4 regions of the Vibrio sp. R11-SG3-ISO3-SZ genome follow, and region 3 is predicted to be linked to each of the others. Evidence: predicted binding sites of a transcription regulator. Region 3 holds the regulator's gene; each other region holds the start of a gene.
The links. The regulator CRP, encoded in region 3, controls carbon source genes, mostly activating them, when cyclic AMP is high. The targets are predictions, from matches to a motif close to TGTGANNNNNNTCACA.

Region 1 (7,430 bases), on a different contig from region 3:
GATTATGGTTGGCCACCATGACCGCTAATTCGTGAGTACTTTGGGCAAGGCCGTACTCTTGGGTAATGCGCCAAATGTTGCCCAACCCAATCAAAGATTCGATTTGATACTCAATTTCATCCACCAGTGCGGACTGCTCAAGGCAGTTAATCCAGTATTGTTGAGCAGAGTAGTATTTGGCTTGGCCCCAATATTGGAGCGCATAGACGTGCAGAATTTCAGGAAGCAGGTCATCGGTATCGAGGGCGTTGTGTTTAGTGTGCGCCTCTTTGATGTAGCGAAGTCCTTTGCGGTAGTCCATCGATGCCCACGCGCATCGCGCCATTACGATGAGGCTTTTCACCTCGGCGGGTGGGTAGAGGATTTGGGCGGCGCGCGCTAAGCACTGCTCAGCGGAAGCGAAGACTTTGTCCGGATCGGATTCAATCTTACTTTTTAGCTGTTCAAGCTCAGTGTCGAGTAGGCGTTGGCTTTTTTCCAATGAGTCAATCCCTTACCGCTAAGTAAACCTATCAAACTTTAGTACTAAACCCCAGTATAATATGAACATTGACGGGTTTACGACTATCAAAAGCATCAAACATTCCACCTTTTACAGGGATGCGTCACACTTCTATTTATTATGAAAGCAGCTCACGCAGTGTCAAAGGGGATTGAGTCAATTCAAGCCGTTGCGCTGCGGTCATGCCTTGTTTGTCTTGGTAGCACAAATTATGCCACGCTCTAAAAATATCCAACATAGGCAGCAGACCACCCGGTCTGAGTTTGCGACGCGGCTCATTGATAAAACCGCTAAAGAGCGTTTGAAAACGAGACTGGAAAAACGCCGTTTGACGAATGGAAGCCCTGCGCAGCCAGTAGTTAGGTCGATTATCTTGTCCTGCGAGATAGCAAATGCCTTTGGCGTATTGACCATCGGAACTAATCGCCCAGCGATCGCGCCACCAACCCATGTGCACGATGTCGATTTTGTCCAAACTGTGGTTCAGAGACCACTGTGGATCTTCTTCCACATACATAAGGTCGATATTTTGACGCTGAATTCTAGGTAGGCATATGCTAAGTGCTGCAGATCGAAGCACTGGGTCTTGCGGTAGATAGATGGAAACTTGGCGGTCGCCCTGACACAAATCCAGCACATGTAAGAAATGGGCGTACGAGGTGTACGGTGCTCTGATTAATGCCCCTTTAGAGGGGTAATGGAAGACGGTGAGGTTGCCCATGGGGTCTTCCACATTGCCTCGCGCCAAAATGGTTTGGTACTGCTGGTCGATGCGCTCGCGAAGATCGCTCGGTGGCGTTGGCACGGGCAGGTTGGCCTCAGAGCAGTGATCGCGTGAGACAAAACGCGCAGGCGTTTGGTACGGATCATGATCGATACCACCAACGGGTTCTTCATTGGCCGAGTAGTTGACGTGTTGGCACAAAATGTAGCCGCTGTGGGCTTCACCCGTGGCAAACCACAATACGCCGTTATTGCTTTTAGGTTGCAGGGTGACGTAGTGAGATGCGAGTTCGTAGTGTTTAGCGTGGTTGACCCAACGAGCGTCAATCATGGCAAGCTTGCGTCGGCAGCGGCTGGCGATATGTTCAACATGGTCATAAAAGGTTTTGGGGTTGATGGAAAGCTTGCGGCAGATTTCACGCACGGAATAACCCGTAAACAGTAACCCAAGCAGGTTTTCTTGAAATTGACATTTTTTGTTCGCCCCTGACCACTTATCGACAAAGGTCGATTGGCACGCTTTGCAACGATAGCGTTGCCTATCACCACTGTAGCCAAACGCGTGGTAGAGGTGCTTATGTGTGTGGACCGAAAGGCCCATGTTGGGACAATCAGGTTGGCGACAAGCGGGCAGCCCATCGCTGTGTAGCTGGCGTAAACGTTGCAGTTCAGTCAGCACATCTTGATTGTTAAGTAAGGGGGGGAAAGCACCGCACTCCCGACATACCATCGCAGGTCGTTTAGGGTTAGCGTGCTGCACAACGTAACGATGCGCATCACTCAATCCAAAGTTGTCACACGCCAATGTTTTACAAAAATTGAGCTGTAACCCATCTGCTTCCTTTGGCAGTTTGCCAGTTGTCACTCTCTCCCCCTCGGGACTATCTGGGCAGCCAAGCGGTCACTTGGCTGCAATATCGTTACAGGTTGATGGCGGTTTCTAGCGCCACTTTCATCATGTCATTGAACGATTTTTGACGTTCTTCTGAGCTCAGCTTTTCACCACGGATGATGTGATCAGAGACAGTCAGAATGGTGAGCGCTTTTGCACCAAGGTCAGCGGCAACGCCGTAGATGCCTGCAGCTTCCATATCCACACCAAGGATGCCGAGTTTTTCCATCTTCTCGAAGATGTCTGCTTCTGGTGTGTAGAAGAGATCCGCTGAGAATACGTTACCGACTTTGACTGGCACGTTTTGCGCGCGAGCTTGAGCAACGGCGGTTTCAAGAAGACCGAAGTCGGCAATGGCCGCGAAATCGTGATCGTTAAAACGGATTCGGTTGACTTTTGAGTCTGTGGAGGCGCCCATACCAATCACAACGTCCATTAATTTTACGTCGTCACGTACTGCGCCACAGCTACCGACACGAATCACGTTCTTCACACCGAACTCGGCAATCAACTCATGAACGTAGATACAGCAAGATGGGATGCCCATGCCGTGACCCATCACCGACACTTTTTTGCCTTTGTAGGTGCCTGTGTAGCCAAACATGTTGCGAACGTCACAAACTTGTTTGACGTCATCAAGGAATGTCTCTGCGATGTATTTAGCGCGTAGCGGATCGCCTGGCATCAATACGGTTTCTGCAAAGTCGCCTGGCTGAGCATTAATGTGTGGGGTTGCCATAGTCATTACTCCAAATGGGTCAGTAATCGCTGAGCTGATTACCAATTATGTTGAACTTCAATTCTGTGTTGAGGCAATACTAGCCTTGTCAGCCATTGTTCCTTGAGAGGTTGCTCACAAAATAGGGTGTGCTATGACAATTTCGAGGTATTGATAACCAAATGTGTTGAAAGTGATTTGGCAATCGATTTGCAAAAACGTTTGCTTGGGGAGTGAACCAAAATGGTTGTGTTTGCGTAACATTGTACAAATAATTTTTTTGTACATGTTTCAAGTGCTGTGCTACTACTTATATGAGAAATTAAGTTATACAAGAAATTAAGTTGTACACATTTGATGGTGATGGGAGCTCAACATGGAAAAGCAAATTACGATCGGTATCAGTTCTTGTGTGCTGGGAGAAAAAGTCCGTTTCGACTCGGGTCATAAGATTAGCAAGTTTGTCACGAAAGAGTTGGCACCGTTTTTTGAATTTATGCCGATATGCCCTGAAGTGGGAATGGGGATGCCGGTTCCTAGGCCGACGATTCGATTGATGTCAAACGATGAGCGTATTGCGCTGGTGGAGACCAAAGATTCGAGTAAAGATCACACGGACGCCATGATTCGCTATTCCCAACAGAAGGTTGCCAGTTTAGTTGATGAAGAGCTATGCGGTTACATCGTTTGTGCTAAATCGCCCACCTGTGGAATGGAGCGCGTTAAAGTGTACCGTAAAGCTGGTGCGGAAAATATCGGGGTCGGACTGTATACACAGCAGTTGATGGAGCAGATGCCATGGCTACCCGTTGAGGAAGATGGACGGCTCAATGATCCTGTGTTGAAAGAGAACTTCATTACCCGCGTTTATACCCTACGTGATTTTTATGACTCAATGGGTGAGACGCCGACCCGTGGCAAAATCATCGCTTTCCACTCGCGTTACAAGTTGACCTTAATGGCTCATCACCCTGAAGCGTACAAAGAGCTTGGGCGCATGGTTGCCAACATCAAAGAGTACGACATCGAAGAGTTTTACCACTTGTACCGTACCGCGTTGATGCAAGCGGTGGCCAATCGCGCCAGTCGTAAAAACAACACCAACGTGCTGATGCACATCCAAGGTTACTTTAAGCGTCATCTCGACAAAGAACAAAAGTCTGAGCTGCGCCGAGTGATCGACGAATACCGTGTGGGTTTGCTGCCTTTGTTGGCTCCGCTAACGCTCATTAAACATTATCTATCCACTCATCCCGATGAATACTTGGCAAAGCAAAAGTTCCTGCAGCCCCACCCACAGGAGTTAAGACTGCGTTATGGTCTGTGAAAAAAATTGGTATGCGATTCGAGAGGTCTCGGATTTAACCGGCGTTAAGCCTGTGACGCTGCGAGCGTGGCAGCGTAGATACAACTTGATCCAACCGGAGCGCACTGAAAAAGGCCACAGACTCTACACGGATGAGCACATTGCACTCATCAATGAGATTCAAGGCTGGCTCGCGAAAGGGATTTCGATTGGTAAAGTGAAAGCCCTGCTCGGGTCTGATTTGCCAGATGAAGCGCTAGACGTCGGCAGTTTAGAGGCAGTAGAGGAGGTGCTTGAAGCGCTGACCAACCTCAATACCAAGCGTGCAGAGAGTGTGATTAATGGTGTGCTAAAAGAGTATCCTCTTGAGTTGGTTGAGCGTCAGTTCATCACGCCAACGCTCAATGCGCTCGCGCTAGTGAAACAAAGCCTGCGATCTTTGCATCTTGGTCTGTTTAATACCTTAATGGTCACTAAGCTCAACCAGATCATTGAGGCGGAAAACAAGGTGGCCCATCGCGGTAAATGTTTGGCAATCAATCTCGATGCGGCGCGCGATATTCACACTCAACTGTGGGCCCTGAGTCTGGTCAGTCAAGGCTATCGAGTCTTGATGATTGATGGCGTCGAGGATCTGTCGGGCCTCTTAGAGCACACCGCCGTTCACCGCTTTGAACAACTGGCGTTTTACAGTGCCACGAAACCGAGTGAATCTCAGCTTAGTGTGATCAAAGAGTTAGAAGCGCAGCATGGGCAACTCTCGCTGTCAGAAATGATCGAATTGGTAAGGAGAAGGTTTTGAATATTGTTTGGTTGCGCCGTGATTTACGTGTTGAAGACAATCACGCATTAGTGAGCGCCGTGAATCGAGGTCAACCGGTCGTGGCGTTATACATCGCAACGCCCGGTACCTGGCAAACCCACGATCATAGTCCAAGGCAAGCGGATCTCATCTACCGTCGCTTGCACGAGTTAAAGACGGAATTAGCCGAACTCGACATCCCGCTTTATTATGCGCAAGTCGAGACCTTCGCAGACAGCGCAGCGCTGGTGGCTGAGTTGGCACTGCAAGCTAAAGCAACGGGTCTGTATCTAAATAATGAGTATGAACTGAATGAACGTCGCCGCGATGAAGCGCTGGAGGAGGCATTGAGTTCAACTTCTGTGGACGTGCATCGCTTTGATGATAAATGTATTTTTCCGCCTGGCTCAGTGCGCAACAAGCAAGGCGACTATTTCAAAGTCTTCACCCCTTACAAGCGCGCTTATTTAAGTAAACTCTATAGTGAAGGATTCCACATCCAGACCTTCAAAGCGACGCCGTGTGCAGGGGTGTTGCAACACCAAGATGTCGCCTTGTTGGATGAGGCGAGTCCGTTCAGTTACCCGCGTGAACCGAGCGAGCGATACAGTGTCAAGACTCGAGACATCATCGCTACCTTGAGAGAGTTTGTGCAGAGCAAAGCGGATGAGTATGGTGACAAGCGGGATTTCCCGGCGTTGGATAATACCAGCCAGCTGTCGCCGTATCTGGCGATTGGGGCGCTGTCTGTGCGTCAATGCATGGCGCGCTTAATGTATCAGCAAACGCTGCCACTCAGTGGTGGGCGAGAAGTGTGGCACAGCGAGCTCGTATGGCGAGAGTTCTATCAGCACTTGCTCCACTTTGAACCCAAACTGTCGAGAGGGGAGAGTTTTAATGCTTGGGGAGAGGAGCTGAGGTGGCAAAATAACCCCAAACACATTGAGGCTTGGAAGCGCGGTGAGACAGGCTACCCTATTGTCGATGCGGCGATGAGGCAACTGAATGAAACGGGCTGGATGCACAATCGACTGCGCATGGTTGTGGCGAGCTTTTTGGTTAAAGATCTGCACGTCGATTGGCGTATTGGCGAGCGCTACTTTATGCGTCAACTGATTGATGGTGATTACGCTGCAAATAATGGTGGATGGCAGTGGTGCGCGTCAACGGGGTGTGATGGTCAGCCTTACTTTCGTATTTTTAACCCGACCTCTCAAGGTGAGCGCTTTGATGATCGTGGCGCGTTTATTCGCCGCTGGGTGCCAGAGTTGAGTTCAGTGCCAGACAAATACATCCACACACCCTGGTCTGACCCGGGGTTAAATTGTCGTCAATATCCTCAACCAATAGTTGATCATAAGAGTGCAAGAGCGATAACCTTAGAGATCTACAAAGAAGCAAAGGGAAACTAAATGCTGCGTAAATGGGTGTCTTTGTGTGCCCTAGTCACACCCTGGTTTGCGTTTTCTGCGACCTACGAATTACCCGGTGAAGAGAGTCGTCTTGTTGGGCGTACTCAGTATCACCAAGTGGTTGAAGGTGAAACACTGGCGGAAATTGCTAAACGTTATGATGTTGGTTTTCTCTCCTTGATGGCCGCGAATAAAGGGGTCGACCCCTTTTTGCCCGCCGCCGACCATGTGTTGACAATTCCAACGCAAGTGATCTTGCCCAATGTCGAGAGACAGGGCGTAGTGATCAATCTAGCGGAGCTGAGGTTGTACTATTTCGAACCTGAAAAAGGCGTGGTGCACATCTTCCCGGTAGGGATTGGCCGTATCGGCCGAGATACTCCCACTATGACGACCAGCATTAGCCAAAAGCGCGCCAACCCAACTTGGACGCCGCCGGCTTCCATTCGTAAAGAGTATTTGGCGAAGGGGATTGAGTTGCCGCCTGTGGTGTCCGCAGGCCCTGAAAACCCGCTTGGTGAGTACGCGCTCCGCTTGGCCTATGGTGTCGGAGACTATCTGATCCACGGAACCAACAAAGACTTTGGCATCGGTCTACGTGTTAGTGCTGGCTGTATTCGAATGGAGCCCAAAGATATTGAGTGGCTTTTCTCTCAAGTCAATGTGGGCACTAAGGTGCAAGTCATCAATGACCCAGTGAAAGTGGCGTTGGAGCCAGACAGAAGCGTCTTTATTGAAGCGCATGAGCCCCTGACACGAAGTGATGGCAGCAAGACGTTGCTGACTATTCCGCAAGAGCTCACTTGGTGGCTCGATGAGTTTCAGCATTCTGATTCCAAAGCGAAAGCAGCGATCCTTGCGCAAAATGGTGTGCCGGTAGAAATCGTCGCGCCAGATTATTTGTAGGTAATGACTTGCTTATCGAGAATGAACGGTAGCTAGAATGGTCAGCGTGAGTGCAGGATTTTCAACGTGCTGATACGCTCAACGATGAGAAAAGAGAAAGGGTCTGCATATGCAGACCCTTTCTTTAAAACTTGACTGAATTACTTAGTGTAAGACTGAGCAATGTTGT
Region 2 (7,430 bases), on a different contig from region 3:
CGTCACTTTGTCGGCGCAGTTTTTCACGTGGGCTTCAAACTGTGGATCGGCCCAGTAGGTCTCAAGCGCTTTCGCTGCGGTGACGAAGGCATGGTTGTTACCTCTAAACGTACCGTTGTGCTCACCAGGCTTCCAAATATCCAGTTCCGGACGCAGCAACACGACGGCCATCGGTAAGCCGTAACCACCAATCGACTTCGAGAGCGTCACGATATCTGGGGTGATCCCTGCAGGTTCGAAACTAAAGAAGGTGCCCGTGCGGCCACAGCCCGCTTGAATATCATCAACAATCAAGAGAATGCCGTTGGCTTTACACAGTGCGTCGAGCTTTTGCAGCCAAGCGTTAGAGGCCACATTCAACCCCCCTTCACCCTGTACGGTTTCAAGCAGTACAGCAGCAGGTTTGTCCATACCGCTTGAGTTATCTTGCAGCATGGTTTCAAACAGTTTTAAGCCATCAATATCGGCATAACCATCAAACGGAATACGCGTCACTTGGCTCTGCATTTGGCCCATTTCTTGGCGATGATGCTGGTTACCCGTTGCAGCCAGTGCGCCAGCAGTACAGCCGTGGAAACCGTTGGTAAAGGCGACAATCGAGCTACGTCCTGTCACTTTACGCGCCAATTTGAGCGCGGCTTCTACCGCGTTTGTGCCCGTTGGGCCAGTAAACTGCAGTTTGTAGTTGAGTTCACGCGGCGCAAGGATGATGCGATTAAACGCGTCAAGAAACGCCGCTTTGGCGGTGGAGTGCATGTCTAAACCATGCGTGATGCCATCAGATTCGATGTACTCCAACAAGGCCATTTTTAGTACCGGGTTGTTGTGGCCATAGTTCAATGAGCCCGCACCGGCTAAGAAATCGAGATAGCGCTCGCCCCCTTCAGTTTCTAGCCAGCAACCTTTGGCTTTGGTGAATACCACCGGAAAGTTGTTTGAATATGAACGTACTTTTGATTCTTGCTTATTAAAAATATCCATAATAAGACCGTTTGGGTTCCTCAATTATTTATTGGGACGAGTGTGCGTGAGCACGAGAAAGTGGGATGCGATACAAATACTCAGTATCGTGCTCCCCTTTAAAATGGGTGTTTTGGTCCAAGAAAACCGAAATCTCACCGCGCTTGCCATGACGTTTGTCCAGCTTTTCGAACAACATCCACGACGCCGTATTGTTCTTTGTTATCGTCGTTTCTATCGCGTTGATGTCGGACAAGGTGTCGCGAGCGAGCAGGCGGTCTAACATTTTCGAAGCGATGCCTTTACCTCGGTGATCGCTCGATACCGCCACTTGCCAAACAAACAGCACATCTGGCTGTTGTGGCTTGCGGTAGGCAGAGATAAATCCAGCCACCTCATCATCAATCTCAACCAAAATGCAGGTGTCCGCAAAGTGGGTAGACTGAAGAAAGTTACAGTACGAAGAGTTAACATCCAGTGGCGGACAATCTTTGATGAGTTGGAAAATCTGGTCGCCATCGGTATCACTCGGCTCTCTAAACCGCCACGTTGGGCGTTGGGGTTGTGTAATTTCCGGATACATAACCCAGGGCGCTGACGTAATCATGTGCAGATACATTTCCTTTGAACTCTAATTAAATTCGCCATTATTATGAGCAAAATCGGGCACCAAAAATCAAATCTGGCGCCGAATCAACCGCATTTTTGTGATTAAAATCACATAAATCCAAATTGCACATAAAGTTTAACAATGGTTAGTGCACTAAATTATTTCATTCGGAGTATCATGTCGCGCGCGTCTATGATTAACTAAGCTTATATTTATCTTAAGTGACTCGATTGGAACCCCCGATGATTCGAACCCTAATTAGTTTTCTCATGCTCCTCTCACTGAGTTTCCCTACCCTCGCGGAGCAAGAAAAATACTCCGACTCCGAGATGCTCGATCGCCCGCTAATGGAGCGCTATATCCTCGATGAGCTCAAAGCTCTGCGCCAAGACCAACAAGATTTAGAGCGCCGCTTGGTGGTTCAAATTACCGACCGAGAGCTCGAAGTGGCCGACAAATCCCTCAACTACGCCAACGTCACCGTGACCTACTTTTTCTACATCATCGCCGGTGTCGCGTCGTTGATTGCCTTTGTTGGTTGGCAATCTCTGCGAGAGTTCAAGCACAACACCAAAGACATGGCCGACAAGCGACTCGATGCGATTGCCAAAGAGTACGAGAAGAAATTCAGTGCACTGGAACGCGATCTAAAACGTAAGACGCGCGTGATCAGTGAAAACAACAAAGAGATTGAGAAGATCAATGAAATCCACAACTTATGGCTAAGAGCGCAAAGTATGCCGACCGCCGAGCAGCGAATTGATGTGTATGATGAGATCTTGACCATGCGACCGGGCGATCTTGAAGCGCTGACCTACAAGGCGGATGCAGCGATGGAAATTCGCGAGTACCACTGGGCGTTGAGTCTGTGTAATCGTGTCCTTAACCTCGACAACAATAATGGCCCTGCACTCTATCAGCGTGCTTGTGCCTACTCTCGTTTGGGGATTGAAGAGCAGGCAATTCTGGATTTGGAATTAGCGATTGAATCAAGTCCTTCGATTCGAGAATTGATCAATACGGAGCCGGATTTGGAGGGGCTACATGGCAACCCACGCTTTGATGCCCTGCTCCTCGATGAGCACCACTAAGCTTGATAGATTTCCAGCGGTAAACCATCGGGATCTTGAAAGAATGTGAAGGCTCTACCTGTGAACTCATCCACTCGGATGGGTTCCACCTCTACCCCTTGCTCTGTTAAATATTGCCCGTACGCCTCAACGTCATCCACCACAAAGGCTAAATGACGCAATCCTCGCGCTTCAGGTCGGGTTGGTCTTTCAGGCGGTGATGGAAAGGAAAAGAGCTCAATTTGACCACCACCAGGCAAAGCCAAATCCAGTTTGTAGGAGGCTCTTTCCGCTCGATAGTTTTCCGCGATCACTTCAAATCCTAACACCTGAGTGTAGAACGCTTTCGACGTCGAATAGTCAGAGCAGATAATGGCGACATGGTGGAACCCTTTGATAGACATCAGTCATTTTTCCTTATTTTTTCAGTGTCCTAGAAAGATTATGGACGATTGCGTCCAAAGTGATTGGACAGGATGACACTTTTTCCATTCATAGACCGCGCTTATAGTAACGCCATCGCTTCGCTGCCTCAACGCAGCGCAGAAAACCTTTTGATAAGCGGGCCAAGTGGTGGTTGACCATTGTGAACATCAGCCCTAGTCATCAGTACAACATAGACAATTTAGGAGCCAACATGACTCACCCAATCATTCAAGATTTGAACTCTCGTTACACCGCGAAAAAATACGACCCGAGCAAACGTATCTCGGCAGAAGATATGGCGGTGATCAAAGAAGCATTGCGTTTATCGGCCTCGTCAATCAACTCTCAACCTTGGAAGTTCATCATTGTTGAGTCTGACGAAGCGAAGCAGCGTTTTCATAATACGTTCGCGAACATGCACCAATTCAACCAACCGCATGCGACCGCGGCCTCACACACCATCTTGTTTGCTTACGATCCTAAGTTCACCAAGGAGAAGTTCGCCAAACGTGTTGACGCTGAAGTTACCTCGGGCCACCTACCTGCTGACATGTACGATGCGTTTATGGGTGCCTATGCGTTTGCTGACATGAACACCGATGAGACCGGCTTCAATGGTCACTGGACCAAAGCCCAAGTCTACCTAGCCCTGGGCAATATTCTTCACACCTTAGCTCGCCTTGGCATTGATTCTACGCCAATGGAAGGAGTGGACCCGGCATTGATTGGTGAAGAGTTTAAACAAGAGCTCGACGGTCACGTGGTAGAAGTCGCACTTGCGATGGGTTACCACCTAGACGGTGAAGACTATAACCACGGCTTGCCTAAAGCGCGCTTGGCGCTAGACGATGTAATCACCACGTTGTAAGGCATCAAAATGACTGAACAACCCGTTACTCTCGTCGCCAATGTGATCGCCAAAACGAACGATATTGAACAGGTAGAAGGCGCTCTGACCAAGTTAGTGACGCAAACTCGCAAAGAAGTAGGGTGTATTTGCTACGATTTGCACAAAAACAACGACAATCCTGCCCATTTCGTTGTGTATGAAATCTGGCAATCCGAGCAAGCACTGCAAGCGCACGCCGCCAGCGCGCACTTTCAAGCCTACGGCGCCGAAGTTGAGGGCATGGTGGAGCGTTTCTCCGTCGATAAGATGACGAAAATCGCTTAAGTCTCGCCCAACAAGCAGGCAAATTCAGATGATAAACATCCCCCGCCTATCCATTGATAAGCGGGGGATTTTATTATTTGTTAACAGTCACGAGGCGGTTACTCTGTTTGAGTGGTTAGCAACGTCGATTTACGGCGCTTGGCGACTCTCAAAGCGATACCGACCAACATCACCAAACCACAGACACCGTACACCTGCATTACCGTCGGGTCATTGGAGACAAAACCTACATTCGAGAACATCACATACGCACCCAACACCATGTATAAGATGATCGCTGACGCTTCAAAGCGAAATGCCCACGGTGTCACGTCCATTGACTCGTTGATAGGCATCTCGTACTCGGTGTCACGAGGAGCAATACGGCCAATGATGAACATCAACGCCGTACAAACAACAAATAGAATGGCCAGTTGGTGCAGGAAGTGAATCGGCGTATCGAACACCAACTGCATGGCCGCGTAGGATGACACAAACACCACCAATGCCACTTTCGCCGCCAGTGCAGGCACACGTTTAGAGATGTAACCGACAAATACGATAGTAAAGATCGGCACACTAAAGAAGCCCGCAACCATCTGCAAGTATTGGAACAAACCTTCCGGTGCGTACATGATAAATGGCGCGATGCAAACCGAGACGATAGCAATCAACACACCAAACACACGTCCTTTGCCCACCAGCTCCTCGTCGCTTTTATCTCTGCCAAACAAAGGTTTATAAACGTTAAGTGCAAAAAGCGTGGTTGAGCTGTTGAGTACCCCGTTGAAGGTACTCAATATCGCACCAAACATGACCGCAACAAAGAACCCCACCAATGGCTTAGGCAACACTTCATTGACAAGGCGCGTGTACATTGAGTCTGGATTGCCTGCATCGGCGCCAAACATGTGAAACGCAATGATACCGGGAATGATCAAAAACAGCGGCGAAATGACCTTAATCGCACCGGCCAAAATCACACCTTTTTGACCTTCTTTGAGGTTTTTTGCGCCCAATGCACGTTGAATGATCGATTGATCCGTTCCCCAGTAGTAAAGGTTCACCAGCAACAAACCCGTAAATAGGGTTGAGAACGGCAGTGGATCGCTTTCGGTACCGACCGATTGCAGCTTCTCTGGCGCCGCCGTTAGTAGAATATCCAACCCTTCGGCAAAGCTGCCACCACCAAGCACCATTAAGCCAAACACTGGGATCATCAATCCCCCAATAATCAGCCCAACACCATTGATAGTATCAGCGATCACCACCGCTTTCAGGCCACCATAAATAGCATAGAAAAATCCGAGTACACCTATGGTCGCGGAGATCAACGCAATCGAGCCAAACTCAGAAATACCAAGCAAACCTTGCACATCAAAGATCTCACCCAATACCACTGCGCCAGCGTACAAGGTGGTCGGGAGAATGTTAATCACATATTGGCAGAGGAAGAGTAAGGTAACGAACTTTTTCACCGACATGTCATAGCGGCTTTCGAGAAAGTCCGGAATGGTGGTAATACCTTGTTTAAGGTATCGCGGGACCAGCAGTAGCGCGATGATCACCAAGGTGACACCGGACGCGACTTCCCACCCCATCACACTCATATTGTGGGTATAGGATTGGGCACTCATGCCGACAAAACTGGTGGCGCTGAGGTTAGTCAAAATCAGTGAGCTAGCAATCAACCCACCGGTCAGGCTTCGTCCACCGAGGAAGAAACCTTCTTCAGAATTGTTCTTATCGTTACGCACTTTGTTGTAGGTAAATACCACCACAAAGCCCGTAAACAGCAAAAACGACAGCAGTACGGTTATAGACATCTTGTTTCCTTCATTATTGAAATATTCTAATTAGCGCTTGGGGATCGCTTTTTCGTTATGTAGGGGATCACGCTAAACCGTGCCGGGGGTCTGCTTAGAAGCTCAGCAGGCAAAGCCTAGCGTGATGGTAAACTTGTGACGTTAATGGGTCTTTTTCAGATGGACAATCAACGCCGATTCCGGGTCTAAAATGGGTAAAGTCACACCAATTTCTTTGAGGTTGTCGCCGCTTAATTTCAGCGTCTTATCCAACCATTTCGGTCTTTGTTTCATCAGTTGGAAGCTGGTTTGCGGCATTTCGACGATCGTCACTTCATAACGCGCGTGTTCATCCACACAGCTGACACGCAGCGGCGAAGGTAGCGCGTGATTCGGCATCGCCAATTGACACACCGTCAGCAGCATTTCTTCGCCGTTTTCCACGCCATAGATGTGCTGGCGATCATCAGCAGGGTCGATGCGAAATGAGCGGCCGTGATGCAACAAATGGCGATAGCGTTTATGCAAGGCGATATAGTGCGCAAAGGCGGCTTTTTCTTCTTTGCTGACCGACACGGGATCAAGTTCAACCCCCATATGTCCACCCAAAGCAGTCACACCACGCATGTTGATGCTGTGACGACGGTTGGTTGAGTGACACTCAGCGGGGCCAATGTGCGCCCCCATCACCTCCGGTGGGAAAAAGTAGCTCATGCCACGCTGAATGGTTTGACGCTCCAACGCATCGTTGCAGTCTGACGCCCAGAAACGATGGGTTCGTTTTAAGACCTCAAAATCAATACGTCCACCGCCCGATGAACAAGACTCAATCTCCACTGTTGGATGTGACTCAAGTAACTTATACACCAAGCGATAAAGCGCCTTGGTTTGACCATGCACCGCCGGTTTGCCTTGATGGCCAGGTTGAACCAATTCACGGTTCATATCCCACTTAAGATAGGTGATGTTGTAGCGGCTTAACAGATCGTTAAGCCTGTCATAGAGGTACTCAAAGCAGAGCGGATTTTGCAGATCTAGCACATACTGCCAGCGACCTGACGGCTGATGATAGCCTTGTAAGCCCAGCACCCAATCAGGGTGTGCGCGGTAGAGATTGGAATCTTGGCTCACCATTTCAGGCTCCACCCACAAACCAAACTCCATGCCCTTATCATTAACGTGTGCAATCACTGGCTCGAGCCCATCGGGGTATTTGTTTTCATCCAGATACCAGTCTCCGAGGGCGCTTCGCTCACCGTCGCGGCCCACAAACCAACCATCATCAATAATGAATCGCTCCACGCCCATTTCTGCCGCTTCGCTGGCCATCTGCATGATGTACTCCGGCTTGTGGTCAAAATAGATGCCCTCCCACGTATTCAGATGCACTGGACGAGGCTTGGTTT
Region 3 (7,430 bases):
GCGTGCCAGTTGCTCCTGCTGAGATTTCGGTAGCTTCTTGAATTGTTCTATTTGAGCTGGTGTAGGCTGATTGGCCAATGAAACTTGACTAATCAAAGTAATGCCTAGTAGTACCAGGTAGTTAAACACCTTCATACAATTTTAGGTCCCTTGCAAACTAATGGTAGGTTAGTAACGATACTCATAACCAAATGAAAAAATAGGCTCATTGTTAGAATAGGTATCCGAGACTACGTCTCGATAGCCCACTCCCAAGTTAAACATCCCTTGCAGATAAGGGATGTAGTAGTCGGTTTTCATCACCCTCTCTTGACCGTTGCTCGAACCTGAATCTCGAGCAACGATACTTAGCCGATGATCATTGGCCAATTGAGCATAAACAGCGACAGATTGACTGTTTCCCCAACTCAATGAGGTCAAGTCACTGATTAACTCATACTCTTTGGGATGAAGTACTTTAACGTAAGCTTCGTCAACATGCTGACTCTCTAAAACCAACGTCCAATCAATATCAAGCAAACGTCTATGACCTTCCCACCCCACAACAAAAGACTGGGTCTCCTGTCCCAAGGAAACCTTTTGAAAGGACGCAAACATTGCATGACTGAGCTCAAACATTTTTGGAAGAGGAACATTGAAATCAATGCCAAATGAGCGGTACGAGGCGCTGGAATCGAAGTCAGTGGATTCGTGATAGTTCAATGACACTTCTGCAAAATTAAACGGTTTCATTGAAAAGCGGTTAGACCATAAGTAGTCCGCCTCACTATCCGTTTCAGAGATCACACTATCCAGTTGCCAATAGCCTAATAGTCCCTGATTGTTTGATACCCATGACACTGATAAAGAAGGCGTCGAATTCCCATATGTGCCTAATTGTAAATTATGTTGCCATGTCGGCCCCCACCAACGTTCAAGGTATCCCAATGCAACTAACGAGTAACCAACATTAAAGGCAATATACGAACCGCTAAAGTCAATATCTTGATCATACTCTATGGGTAGCAAATCTTGCTGGGATATCCTTTGGTTTACGTAGTTCAAGTTAAGCCTGTACGCAAAACGGTCATCTAGATGATTATAGCTAGAGTAAATTCCCCAACTATCACTATCATTAGCGCCATATCCTAAAGACACTAGCGGCCCTGTCTGGTACTTCACTTTCGACATGAATTTACCACGTCCATATTGCGCATTACTCATTGCATGCCGCAACTGTCGATTTGCTACTAAGGCTTGTTCATCTGATATATGATTGTTGGTGAGATCATCGCCGATGCTAAGCCAACGTAGAGGAAATGTACTAACGGGAGAGCTCATCAGGCCAATATTTGAGAGTTGATTGAGTGATGCTCTTAGGAAAGGGTCATGGGACTCTAGCCATGGTGACGCTTTTACACCAAAGGGAAGACAGAAAAGAGACAACACCCACATTAAACCGAAAAATACTTGCAGTGTTACCTCTGAAAACGTGTCTTTTATAAAGAGCCGACGTCCTAAACATCCATTTACCACAATTAGAACCTTTGATTCTCTTTGAATCCCACTGACATAACCTATAATTATTATTAGCTTATTAGAATTTTGGTTTTCGATGAAATGGTGAACTAGCTACAAATAAGCACGCCCGATCATACTGCATCAATCACAAAGATATGCAGTATATAGAGTATTAACATATCAATAAAGTACTTCCCTTCTCATTATACTACGTAGTTAAAATGCCACTTGCGAAAATAAGAATACTGACGAGTAGCAAACTGCTCAAGGGGCACACTCGCCTTCGTTTTGGTGATATAGTGCGAACATACAAGGACAGGTATTACACATAAGGTTTGTCATGTCAGCAAAACACCCCATTATTGCCGTAACGGGCTCTTCCGGTGCGGGCACAACCACGACCTCTGAAGCGTTTCGCAAAATGTTTAACATGATGCGCGTGAAACCGGCTTGGGTGGAAGGGGACAGTTTCCACCGCTTTACGCGCCCAGAAATGGATGTCGAGATCCGCAAAGCGCGCGAGCAAGGACGCCACATCAGCTACTTTGGTCCGCAGGCGAACGACTTCCCTGCGCTGTCTGAGTTTTTTAAGCAGTATGGCAATGAAGGCACAGGGCAAATTCGTCGCTACTTGCACACCTTCGATGAAGCCGTGCCCTACAATCAAATGCCGGGTACCTTCACGCCGTGGCAAGATTTGCCGGAAAATTCTGACATGCTGTTCTACGAAGGACTGCATGGCGGCGTGGTGGATGGTGAGGTCAACGTCGCCCAACACGTCGACTTTTTGATTGGCATGGTACCGATTGTGAACTTGGAGTGGATTCAAAAATTCGTCCGTGACACGCGCGATCGCGGTCACTCACGCGAAGCGGTAATGGACTCGATTGTCCGCTCGATGGATGACTACCTCAACTACATTACCCCGCAATTTTCGCGCACCCACATCAACTTCCAACGCGTGCCGACCGTCGATACGTCCAACCCACTTAACGCTAAAGGCATCCCAAGTTTGGATGAAAGCTTTGTAGTGATCCGCTTGCGCGGCATCAAACAGGTCGACTTCCCATACCTGCTCGCTATGATTGATGGCTCTTTCATGTCGCGCCACAACACTATTGTCGTGCCGGGGGGTAAGATGAGTTTTGCGATGGAGCTCATCGTCAGACCTATCCTACAGCAGCTTATCGAGACGGGTAAAATTGGCTAGCGATCAGTCCTAAGACCCGTTTACTTGTCATACCGTGATCATGTGCACATTTTTGCGTAAACAATCACCAACTTGACACGATTAAAATCAAGAAATCCCTTTTGAAAAAGGCTACTATTTGTAACCGAAACAAAGATGGCTTGCAGCATTGAATAAGTGCTCTTATCCTAAAAAGCCTTGTTCAAGGCTTCGCGCCTTTTACTGGCGCGACAAAAATGGAAAGCGGCAAGCGTACCCTGCAGAGGAAGTGAGATATTATGGTTCTAGGTAAACCTCAAACCGATCCAACATTAGAGTGGTTCCTGTCACATTGTCATATTCATAAGTACCCATCAAAAAGCACATTGATCCACGCCGGTGAGAAAGCAGAGACGCTTTACTACATCGTCAAAGGCTCTGTGGCGGTACTGATTAAAGACGAAGAAGGTAAGGAAATGATCCTTTCTTACCTAAACCAAGGTGACTTTATCGGTGAACTTGGTCTATTTGAAGAAGATCAAGAGCGTACCGCTTGGGTTCGCGCTAAATCACCTTGTGAAGTTGCAGAGATCTCATTCAAGAAATTCCGTCAGCTTATCCAAGTCAACCCTGACATCCTGATGCGTCTATCTGCGCAAATGGCAAGCCGCCTACAAGTGACGAGCCAAAAAGTCGGTGACCTCGCCTTCCTAGACGTGACAGGCCGCATCGCGCAGACGCTACTTAACCTAGCGAAACAGCCAGATGCCATGACGCACCCAGACGGCATGCAAATCAAGATCACGCGTCAAGAGATCGGTCAGATTGTCGGCTGTTCACGTGAGACCGTTGGCCGTATCTTGAAGATGCTTGAAGAGCAAAACCTGATCTCCGCCCACGGTAAAACCATCGTCGTCTACGGCACGCGATAGGGCATTAGAGGCGAGTTCCTAGTGGCTAGTTCCTAGAGAAAACCTTTAAAGATTAAGAAAGCCACCCTGTCTACCAGCGGTGGCTTTTTATTTACCAGTACCCAGTTCCCATCACCCATTTCACCAGCCCCTCTAGCAACTAGGAACTAGGCACTCCCTACCCATTCGTACTCTCAAATATCTTATCCGCTGACGCCGCGACAAACCCTGGGTAGAGCTCACCATTACTCATCGGATAGCGTTTGGCGAATTCGTAGAAGCCGCCTGGGATCACTTGCGTACCGTCACTAAAGCTCACCTCGACTTTGTCTGCCATGGTGGACGATTGCTCAAGCAATACCTCTGGTGAGCCTTTCACTTCGCCACCCGACTCATTGATGACAAAGCCCGCTTGGCGCAGGTGCTCATTCACCGCCGCGACCTCGTCAAATGCCTTGAGCTGATTAACGCTTACGGTGAAATGGTTGGCCCCATAGCCGTGCGCCGCAAGCCATGCTGCGTACTCACTCTCTTGGGCGAGGGTTTGAAAATCTTCATAGCTGAGATCCCACAAACGGCCCGCATACAAAAACTCATGGCTTTGCAGTGCGGATGCCTCCACTTGTGCCACCAGCTTGCTGACAATGCGTTGCAGCGGCGCTGAGCACTCTTCGACTTTCAGCTCACTGATGAACACTTTTGGCAACGTCGGATCGGCGTGCTCGTAGTGCTTGGCGACCAAGTGTTTGCTCTCAAACAGGTAGTCACCGCACGCTTGGTAACCTAGCGCAATAAATGGCGCAGCCAATGTCTCGATACCGAGCGGCGCAATGTTAAAGGTGCGCAGCGCAATATGGTCATTGATCAGCGGCTCATCTTCTTCTAAAAGCTGATGAACCTTGGCCGCTTGAGGACATAGACGGGAAATATAGTCTTGCCACAGTAAATCGAACAGTTGAGCAGGCGTCATAACGTCTCCATGTTAATCGTGAAGCTGAATCGTAAAGCTGGTTCTTTAAAAGAATGGCTTAATCACAAACCTAGCAATGAATCGAACACCTTGGGCTCCAAGCGAGCCCAAGGTGCGTCTTACAGTTCTACACCCGGGCTTAACGTCTCAGGCAGCAAGGTGTGCTCGCCTTCCATCGACGCCATAGGGTAAGCGCAATAATCCGCAGCGTAGTAAGCACTTGGGCGAAGGTTGCCCGAGGCGCCCGGTCCGCCAAACGGCGCATCGCCACTTGCCCCAGTTAATTGGCGGTTGCGATTGACGATCCCTGCACGAATGTGGTCAACAAAGTAGGCCCACTCATCATCATCGGTGGACACCAGCCCAGCAGAGAGACCAAAGCGGGTGTCATTGGCCAGCTCAACGGCGCGCTCAAGACCTTGATAACGCACCACTTGCAGCAGCGGGCCAAAATACTCTTCATCTGGCAGCGCTTCGATGGCCGTGACATCAATAATCCCCGGAGTGACAAACGCCGCCTCGCCCGCTTTCGCTTCCACCAAGCTCACACCACCAAGGCTCTGCAAGTTCGCCTGTGCGTTGAGGATAAAGTGTGCCGCAGCTTTCGAAATTTGTGGGCCCATAAAAGGCGCTGGCTCTGCAAACGGCTGATCGACGCGCAGCTTGCGTGTGGCCTCAACCAAGCGATTGACCAAGGCATCGCCTTTGTCGCCCACAGGCACATAGAGACGTCGCGCACAGGTGCAACGCTGCCCGGCACTGATAAAGGCCGATTGCAAAATGGTGTAGACCGTCGCGTCCAGCTCACCATAGTGCTCACTGATGACCATAGGGTTGTTGCCGCCCATCTCCAGTGCCAGCATCTTGTCTGGCTGACCGGCAAATTGGCGATGCAGCAGGTGACCTGTATTGGCGCTACCAGTAAACAGCAGGCCATCAATGCCTTTCGACTCTGCTAGCGCAATGCCCGTCTCTTTGCCCCCTTGGACTAAGTTGATCACGCCCGCAGGCAATCCCGCTTGTTGCCACAGCTTCATCGCTAGCTCACCGGTCAGCGGCGTTTGCTCTGACGGCTTGAACACCACGGTGTTGCCCGCCAGCAGCGCTGGGACAATGTGACCATTGGGCAAATGACACGGGAAGTTATACGGGCCAAACACCGCCATCACACCCAACGGGCGATGGCGCAGTACAATTTGGTTACCCGCCGCTTCACGGGTACTTTCGCCTGTGCGATCATGATAAGCGCGAATAGAGATGGCAATCTTGCCCGCCATGGCCGCGGCTTCTGTGCGCGTTTCCCACAACGGCTTGCCGGTCTCTTTAGCAATCACTTCGGCTATCTGCTCGCTGCTCTCTTTCACTTTTTCAGCAAACGCCAGCACGATGGCTTCGCGCTGCGCAAAGCTGAGTTTTTTCCATGTCTGAAAGGCGTTTCTCGCCGCGCTGACCGCCGCTTCGACTTGCGCGCTAGACGCGCTGTCACCCTGCCAAATGACCTCGTCATTGTACGGGCTGGTTGAATTCATCGGCTCGCCTTGTCCGGCCAGCCACTCTCCTGCAATCCAATGAGTCATGTTGTTTTCCTTGTCCAATTCTACTGCCAGTACTGGGCTGACTATCGCTGGGCTGACTATTACTGAGCCAGCATGCGCACGTAGTCACCATCGCCGACTTGCAGCGCGTTCGCCACCTCTGGCGCTAGGATGACCGAACCCGACTCTTTGTCGTACGCCGCTTTGGCGGCGGTGGCTCTGAAGTTCTCAAATGAGGTGTTAGCAATCAGGTAATCCTGAGAACTGGCGTGTTCAGAGATGCTCACTTTGGCTCGAAACGATTCTCGCACCGACTCAATATTGCGCACCTCACACTCAACCGTTGGGCCGCCGTCAAAAATGTCGACGTAGTTACGACAGGTGAAACCCTCTTTCTCTAGAAGGCGCAGCGCCGGCTTGGTGTTCTCGTGCACTTGGCCGATCACCGCTTGTGCCTCTTTACTGAGCAAGTTGATGTAAATCGGCAGCTTAGGCATCAAATCGGCAATGAAACCTTTTTTACCGATCCCGGTAAGATAATCCGCCATAGTGAAATCAATCGAGAAGAAGTGCTCTTGTAGCCATTGCCAAAATGGCGAGTTGCCGTTCTCATCAGAGACACCGCGCATCTCGGCAAACACCGTTGTCGAGAAGCGATGCGGATGCTCGGCCATCATCAAAAAACGACACTTCGACATCAAACGACCATTGAGCCCGCCACGGAAACTGGGTCTGAGGAATAGCGTACAAATCTCACTGCATCCGGTGTAGTTGTTGCCAAACGTGAGCAGTTTCACCACGTTATTCACGCCCAGTTTGGGGGATGAGTGAACAATGGTGCTAATGTGGTACGAGTAAAACGGGACATCCCAGCCAATCGAGGCTTCGATTCCGGTACACCCGGCCACTTCCCCCGTCTCGCTGTCAAACCCAACCATCAAATAGCCTTCGTCACCGGGCTCGGTCACATTGGCTTTGCCGAAGCTGTATTCGGAATGGGTAATGCGGTTCGTCAACAGCTCTTCGTTGACGGGTAGAGAAGTAAATCCGTGACCAGACTCCACCGCACATGTGTGCAACGCGTCATAGTCCGAAATAGAAATAGGGCGAACAACCAGCATCGATACTCCCTCCTGATGCTATTTAAGTGCCTAGTTCCTAGAGGCGAGTTCCTAGAGAAAGGAAATCCTCACTCTAGGCACTAGGAACTAGAAACTAGGCACTCACAAAACCTAAACCAAACTTGCGATGGCTTTATCTAAACGAGCGAGACCTTGTTCGATCTCTTCTTTGCTGATCACCAGTGATGGCGTGAAGCGCACGACATTGGCGCCGGCAACCAGTAC
Region 4 (7,430 bases), on a different contig from region 3:
CTCTAGCCCTTTCTCATGGGCGCTGGTGGCTTGCAGGCTGACCACCTCTTCGAGTGACTCTTGGAACTCAAAAGGAATATTCTCCAGCGCCAGCTTACCCGCTTCAAGTTTCGAGAAATCAAGGATGTCATTGATGATGTTGAGCAAGTTGTTGGCGGAACGCTCGATGGTCTGCAAGTAATCGGTTTGGCTGTTGGTGAGTTTGGTTTTCAACATCTGGCGAGTAAAACCGATCACACCATTTAGCGGCGTTCTTAGCTCGTGTGACATGTTTGCCAGAAACTCGGATTTCACTCGCGCCGCTTCTTGCGCGCGTTTTTTCGCAATATCGAGCTCGACGTTTTGGATCTCAAGTTGTTCAAGGGTTTCGCGTAGATCGGAAGTGGCTTGGTCGATGCTGTGCTGCATTTCCACGTGGTATTCCGACAGCGAGACCGCCATTGCGTTGATGCCGTTTTTCAACGAGTCGAGCTCGCCGTGCATTTTGCCTTCGATACGTACATCCAAATGCCCGCGACGAATGCGATCCACCATGTTTTTCATGTGAGAGATCGGACGGGTCACGTCGTACATCAAGCGGTAGGCGAAGACGGCGGATAGGCCGAGTCCGACGAGCAACACTAACGCAGCGGCAAAAATTTCTTGATACTGCTGCAAGCGCAGCGACGAGAGATCGAGCTCAATCGATACATAGCCGAGTGCTGGTGTGGTGCTTTGCCCTTCGAGTGTCGCGGTTAAGCCCGCCTCAGAGATAACGGGCGCGCGAAGAATTAAGGTGTTGTCGCGCAAATCAGAGGTGAGTAGCAGCGGGATGGGCTCTTGTTTTGGAAAGGTCAGCGACTCGAAGTTAGGGTGAAAGTTCGAGGTCACGAACAGATCGTGCTTGTAATCAAACACGGCAATACTGCGGACAAATTTCGAGTTCTTACGATGCGCAAAGCTGATGATACGCCTGACGGCTTCGCGGCTGTTGTTGCGGAGCCCATCTTCACTGGCAATCGCCAAAGGCTCAACGATATTTAAACCTGAATTGATGACCTGAGTTTCCAAATCGTGATAGCGATTAAAGGAAAAGAAGGCGGTCAGTAGAAGACCGATGATCAATGTGGGGGCGAGAGTAAGAGAAATAACGCGGGCGCGTAAGCCATATCTGGTCATTATTGTCTAAACATCGTGGTGTGGATATGGGAAAATAACTTCCATAAATAGAAGCCGCCGAAGGTTTAAGCATAATCAACTCGGTCGGCTCACACAATGATTCTGCTGTAAAAGCGGGAATCGACACTGTAATTAGAGCAAATACAGTCTGTTGACTGCGAAATAGGCACGGCACATGGCGCGTTTCTTCCAACCTAAAAAGAAAACTCAACTCAATACTAAGCATCAATCTGTTCTGGTCGAGAAACTCGATCACCACGGTGCGGGCATGGCATACCAAAATAAAAAGCCGATTTTTATTGAAGGCGCTTTGCCTAAAGAAGAGGTATTGATTCAACTGACGGAAAGTAAAGCCAAGTACGCGCGTGCCAAATTGATCAAAGTTCTCACGCCTAGTTCAGAGCGTATTGCGCCATTTTGCCCGCATTACGACATGTGTGGCGGTTGTAACATGCAGCACGTCTCTAGCGCCGATCAACAAGCGCATAAATCGCGCACCTTGGCGCAGTTGATGCGCAAATTCAGCGGACAGGATGCAGCGCTCTCAGCCCTGATTTCTGGCGATGAGCAAGGCTATCGCCGCCGCGCGCGCATCAGTATCAAGTGGGATAAAAAGCAGCGTCAGTTACAGTTCGGTTTTCGTAAAAAACAGAGCCAAGAGATCATCACACTGACCGATTGCCCAGTATTGGCGCCAGAGCTGAGCGCGTTAATGGCGCCGCTGTATGCCTTGTTGTCGGAGTTCAGTCAGCCAGAGCACCTTGGCCATGTAGAGTTGGTGAAGGGAGACAACGTCAATATTCTGGTTGTAAGACATCTCAAGCCGCTGGCCGAGAGTGAAGAGGCGGCGTTGATCGCCTTTGCGACCACTCACCACATCACGCTTTACCTGATGCCGGAAAGTCATCAGTTGAAGTTGGTGAAGGGCGAGGCTGGGGTCTACCAAGAAGCAGGCGTGACTATTGCGTTTGAACCAAATAACTTTATTCAGGTCAATCAGAAGGTCAACGCGCAAATGGTCCAACAGGCGATGGCGTGGCTAACGTTGTGCGACAGCGATCGTGTGTTGGATCTGTTTTGCGGTCTAGGCAACTTTAGCTTGCCAATCGCTAAGCATGTAGCGCATGTGGTTGGTGTTGAAGGTGTGGAGGCGATGGTTGAGAAAGCGGCGAACAATGCGGCGCTCAATCAACTCTCCAATGTCGAGTTTTTCCAAGCGAATTTGGAGCTACCCATCGCAAATAACGCCTGGGCGGGCGAAAAGTTCGATAAAGTGTTGCTCGACCCAGCACGAGCGGGCGCGAGCGGCATCGTAGAACAACTTTCTGCTTTGGGTGCGACTCGTGTCGTTTATGTTTCTTGCAATCCTGCTACCCTAGCAAGGGATTCGCAAAGCCTTCTCGAGCAGGGCTACCAATTAGAAAAACTCGCGATGTTGGATATGTTCCCCCATACCAGCCATTTAGAATCAATGGCGTTATTTGTTAAGGATTAGACCCGCCCGTTGGGCGAGGTTAAAAAAATAAAAAAACTAGGACGATAGAGATGGTTGCGGTAAGAAGCGCACACTTAAATCAAGACGAACAGTTTGAGCTAGAAAAATGGATTGCGAGCCTGAATCAGGACGCAAAAATTGCCCAGCGCTTAAAAGAAGTGTACCGCCAGTGTGAAAAGGTACTTGAGGGTAATGAACAAGGCCCACTGCTGTTATGGCGTGGCCGTGAAATGATCGAAATTTTAATCACGCTGTCGATGGACAAAGCCACCTTAGTGGCGGCGCTGCTGTTTCCGCTCGTCTCGGCTGGTGCCTACGCGCGTGATGCCTTTGAAGAAGACTTTGGCAAAGAAACCATCAAACTGATTGATGGCGTAGAAGAGATGGCGGCACTTGGCCAGCTCAACATCACCATGGAAGGCAGCGCTGCATCGGCGCAGGTGGACAATGTCCGCCGAATGCTACTGGCGATGGTTGATGACTTTCGCTGCGTAATCATTAAGTTAGCTGAGCGAATCTGCAACCTCATTGAAGTAAAGAAAGCGCCCGATGAAGTGCGCCGCGCTGCAGCGAAAGAGTGTGCGAATATCTACGCACCACTGGCCAACCGTTTGGGTATCGGTCAGTTGAAGTGGGAAATTGAAGACTACGCCTTTCGTTACCAGCAACCGGAAACCTACAAACAGATTGCTAAACAGCTCTCTGAGCGACGCATTGTCCGTGAGCAGTACATCAAAGATTTTGTCGATGATCTCTCCGATGAAATGAAAGAGGCGGGCATCAACGCGGAAGTGAGCGGGCGTCCCAAGCACATCTATAGCATCTGGCGCAAAATGCAGAAGAAAAATTTGGCGTTCGATGAGCTGTTTGACGTGCGCGCAGTGCGCATCATCGCCGATAAACTGCAAGACTGTTACGCCGCACTGGGGATGGTGCACACCAAATACAAACACCTGCCCAGTGAGTTTGATGACTATGTCGCAAACCCAAAACCGAATGGCTACCAATCCATTCACACCGTAATTCTCGGCCCAGAAGGCAAGACCATCGAGATTCAGATCCGCACCAAGCAGATGCACGAAGATTCTGAACTTGGCGTGGCCGCGCACTGGAAATACAAAGAGGGCGGCGCTGGTCGCAGTGGGTACGATGAGAAAATTACCTGGCTACGCAAACTGCTTGATTGGCAAGAGGAGATGTCCGACTCGGGTGAGATGTTGGATGAAGTGCGCAGCCAAGTGTTTGATGACCGCGTCTATGCCTTTACTCCGCGTGGCGATGTCGTCGACTTACCGATGGGCGCGACTCCGCTCGATTTTGCTTACCACATTCACTCAGAAGTGGGGCATCGCTGTATTGGTGCCAAAGTAGCGGGCCGTATCGTACCTTTTACCCATAAATTGTCGATGGGCGATCAAGTGGAGATCATTACCGCTAAAGAGCCCAACCCATCGCGCGACTGGTTAAACCCGTCGATGGGGTTTGTGACCTCAGGGCGAGCACGCGCGAAGATCAATGCTTGGTTCCGCAAGCAGTCTCGTGAGAAAAACCTCGAGGCGGGGCGCGAGATTCTCGAGGTGGAACTGGCGAAAATTGGTGCGACGTTAAAAGACGCCGAGCGTTACTCGCTGAAGCGCTTCAACGTTAACTCGACCGATGAACTGTTTGTTGGGGTGGGCAGTGGTGATTTGCGGATTAACCAGATCATTAATCATATCAATGCGTTGGTGAACAAGCCCACCGCTGAAGAAGAAGACAAGCAAGCACTAGAAAAGCTCCAAGAAGCAGAGCACAAAGCGCCGGCTCAGAGCCGCCCTAAGAAGGATGCGGTTGTGGTCGAAGGGGTCGACAACTTGATGACTCACCTCGCTCGATGCTGTCAGCCAATCCCGGGCGATGAAATCTGCGGTTATATAACCCAGGGCCGTGGCATTTCAGTACATCGCGCCGATTGTGAGCAGCTTGATGAGTTAAGGCACCATGCACCAGAACGTATTATTGATACCGTTTGGGGCAGCGGTTTTGTGGGCTCCTACATTCTCACCGTCCGTGTTGAGGCGATGGAGCGCGGTGGGCTGTTAAAAGACATCACTACGCTGTTTGCTAATGAGAAAATCAAAGTGACCAGCATGAAGAATCGCGTCGACTACCGTAAACAGTTATCGATCATGGATTTTGATCTTGAAGTGAACAACATCGAGGTGTTATCACGGGTGATCAAACGTGTGGAACAGATCCGAGACGTGATGAGCGTTAAACGTTTGGGCTAACCGGAATCCGTAGCAATTATTGACAATGCGCGTTAAGCGCGACCAACAGTTCGAAGGTGAGTGGTTATGCTGCTCACCTTTTCATTTTGTGAGGGAGAGGCATGAGTCATCCAATTGAACAATTAGAGCAAATCATGGCCAAGCTGCGTGATCCAGAACACGGCTGCCCATGGGATTTAAAGCAGTCTTTCGACACCATAGTGCCGCACACCATTGAAGAAACCTATGAAGTGGTGGATGCGATTCACAACCGCGATTGGACCAATCTAAAAGAAGAGCTTGGCGATCTGTTGTTCCAGGTGATTTTCTACAGTCAACTGGCTAAAGAGCAGCAATTGTTTGATTTTTCTGAGGTGGTCGACACAGTGAATGAAAAACTCACGCGCCGTCACCCGCATGTCTTTGGTCAAGCGGAGTTTGCCAGCGACGAGGAAATTAACGCCAATTGGGAGGCGGAAAAAGCCAAAGAGAAAGCGCAACTAGGCAAAAATGAACAAAGTATCCTAGACTCAATACCAGCTTCTCTACCGGCGCTTTCTCGTGCTACAAAAATTCAGAAAAAGTGCGCCAAAGTGGGTTTTGATTGGGACACTTTAGGACCAGTGGTGGATAAAGTACGCGAGGAGGTCGATGAAGTCGTCGCGGAAGCGGTCCAAGTCTCGGTGCAAGATGACAAGGTCGAGATGGAGCTCGGTGATTTGCTGTTTGCGGTGGTGAATCTTGCTCGTCACCTCGGTTATGACCCAGAATCGGCATTGAGTAAGGCGAATCTTAAGTTTGTGCGTCGCTTTAAAGGCGTAGAATCACGCGTTGCGGCGCAGAATAAGACGCTAGAACAGTTACCCTTAGAGGCGCTTGATGCTCTGTGGGATGAAGTAAAAGCGGCGGAAAAAAATACTCGCTCAGAGTAATCACGCGAATTCGTCTGAGTACAGTCAGCCGTCGTGTGAATTTGATTTGAAGCAAAAAAGAAAAAATCACAGTGTGATAGATTTCACGTTGTGGCGGTTAGGGTCTTCTGGTATATTTTCGTCCCGTCCAGAAGAATTCCATTTCCCTCATTCAACCAATTTCAGGTTAAACATGACGACAAATTACATTTTTGTTACTGGCGGGGTTGTATCCTCTCTAGGTAAAGGTATTGCAGCTGCATCTCTAGCCGCTATTCTAGAAGCTCGTGGTCTTAAAGTGACCATGATGAAGCTTGACCCTTACATCAACGTTGACCCGGGCACCATGAGCCCAACTCAGCACGGTGAAGTGTTCGTCACGGAAGATGGCGCAGAGACCGACCTAGACCTTGGTCACTATGAGCGTTTCATTCGCACCAAGATGACTAAGCGCAATAACTTTACTGCCGGTCGTGTTTACGCAGACGTGCTTCGCAAAGAGCGTCGTGGTGACTACCTAGGTGCCACCATTCAAGTTATCCCTCACATCACTAACGCCATCAAAGACCGTGTTATTGCCGGTTCTGAAGGGCACGATGTGGCTATCGTTGAAGTTGGTGGTACGGTCGGTGACATCGAGTCATTGCCGTTTATGGAAGCGATTCGTCAGCTTGCTGTTGAACTCGGCCGTGAACGTGCGATGTTCATGCACTTGACGCTAGTCCCTTACCTTGCTGCGGCGGGTGAAGTGAAAACCAAGCCGACTCAGCACTCAGTGAAAGAGCTGCTCTCTATCGGTATCCAACCTGATATTCTGGTTTGTCGTAGCGATCGCATGATCCCAGCGAACGAGCGTAAGAAAATTGCCCTTTTCTGTAACGTTCCTGAGAAAGCGGTGATTTCGATGAAGGATGTGGATTCGATCTACAAGATCCCTCAACTGATCAAATCGCAAGGTCTTGATGATCTTGTGTGTGCACGTTTTGGTATCGACGCTCCAGAAGCAGACCTGTCTGAATGGGAGCAGGTTATCTATGAAGAAGCGAACCCAACGGGCGAAGTGACCATCGGTATGATCGGTAAATACATCGAACTGCCGGACGCGTACAAATCAGTCAACGAAGCGCTTAAGCATGCTGGCTTGAAAAACCGCTTGAACGTCACCATTAAATACGTAGATTCACAAGATGTTGAGACTAAAGGCGTTGAAGTGCTTGCCGGTCTTGACGCTATTCTAGTACCGGGCGGTTTTGGTGACCGTGGTATCGAAGGTAAGATTCGCGCAGCGCAATACGCGCGTGAAAACAATGTCCCTTACCTTGGTATCTGTCTTGGTATGCAAGTCGCGCTGATTGAATACGCTCGTAACGTTGCGGGTATGGAAGGCGCGCATTCAACAGAATTTAATAAAGAGACGAAATACCCTGTGGTAGGCTTGATCACTGAGTGGGTCGACGGTGAAGGTAAAGTTGAAGAACGTACCGAAACGTCGGATCTTGGTGGTACTATGCGTCTTGGCTCTCAGCTATGTCACTTAGAGAAAGGAACTAAGGCTCGCGAGCTTTATGGTAGCGCGACGATTCATGAACGTCACCGTCACCGTTACGAAGTGAACAA

Region 1: deoD (purine-nucleoside phosphorylase) is a predicted target of CRP. The motif match lies at 2,960-2,975, and genes of this name have one in related genera.
Region 2: ectA (diaminobutyrate acetyltransferase) is a predicted target of CRP. The motif match lies at 1,667-1,682, and genes of this name have one in related genera.
Region 4: pyrG (CTP synthase) is a predicted target of CRP. The motif match lies at 5,907-5,922, and genes of this name have one in related genera.

The regions. Positions count from the first base shown of each region.
Region 1 covers NZ_JCBDGX010000192.1:31,589-39,018, reverse strand. Annotated here, with positions in the region: gene AC6R1O_RS19985 (hypothetical protein) at 1-481, opposite strand, end outside; gene AC6R1O_RS19980 (transposase) at 621-2,090, opposite strand; gene deoD (purine-nucleoside phosphorylase) at 2,146-2,856, opposite strand; gene AC6R1O_RS19970 (YbgA family protein) at 3,212-4,162, shown strand; gene AC6R1O_RS19965 (MerR family transcriptional regulator) at 4,152-4,943, shown strand; gene phrB (deoxyribodipyrimidine photo-lyase) at 4,940-6,355, shown strand; gene AC6R1O_RS19955 (L,D-transpeptidase family protein) at 6,356-7,261, shown strand; gene AC6R1O_RS19950 (Lpp/OprI family alanine-zipper lipoprotein) at 7,402-7,430, opposite strand, start outside.
Region 2 covers NZ_JCBDGX010000010.1:20,012-27,441, forward strand. Annotated here, with positions in the region: gene ectB (diaminobutyrate--2-oxoglutarate transaminase) at 1-981, opposite strand, end outside; gene ectA (diaminobutyrate acetyltransferase) at 1,010-1,567, opposite strand; gene AC6R1O_RS01385 (tetratricopeptide repeat protein) at 1,840-2,661, shown strand; gene gloA2 (SMU1112c/YaeR family gloxylase I-like metalloprotein) at 2,658-3,044, opposite strand; gene AC6R1O_RS01395 (nitroreductase family protein) at 3,278-3,934, shown strand; gene AC6R1O_RS01400 (putative quinol monooxygenase) at 3,944-4,240, shown strand; gene AC6R1O_RS01405 (solute:sodium symporter family transporter) at 4,339-6,045, opposite strand; gene AC6R1O_RS01410 (alpha-galactosidase) at 6,187-7,430, opposite strand, start outside.
Region 3 covers NZ_JCBDGX010000050.1:43,323-50,752, forward strand. Annotated here, with positions in the region: gene AC6R1O_RS06865 (SLBB domain-containing protein) at 1-135, opposite strand, end outside; gene AC6R1O_RS06870 (capsule assembly Wzi family protein) at 169-1,515, opposite strand; gene AC6R1O_RS06875 (phosphoribulokinase) at 1,841-2,710, shown strand; gene crp (cAMP-activated global transcriptional regulator CRP) at 2,968-3,600, shown strand; gene AC6R1O_RS06885 (DUF1338 domain-containing protein) at 3,758-4,549, opposite strand; gene astD (succinylglutamate-semialdehyde dehydrogenase) at 4,669-6,126, opposite strand; gene astA (arginine N-succinyltransferase) at 6,186-7,205, opposite strand; gene AC6R1O_RS06900 (aspartate aminotransferase family protein) at 7,317-7,430, opposite strand, start outside.
Region 4 covers NZ_JCBDGX010000029.1:71,896-79,325, reverse strand. Annotated here, with positions in the region: gene barA (two-component sensor histidine kinase BarA) at 1-1,158, opposite strand, end outside; gene rlmD (23S rRNA (uracil(1939)-C(5))-methyltransferase RlmD) at 1,334-2,653, shown strand; gene relA (GTP diphosphokinase) at 2,704-4,923, shown strand; gene mazG (nucleoside triphosphate pyrophosphohydrolase) at 5,025-5,834, shown strand; gene pyrG (CTP synthase) at 6,007-7,430, shown strand, end outside.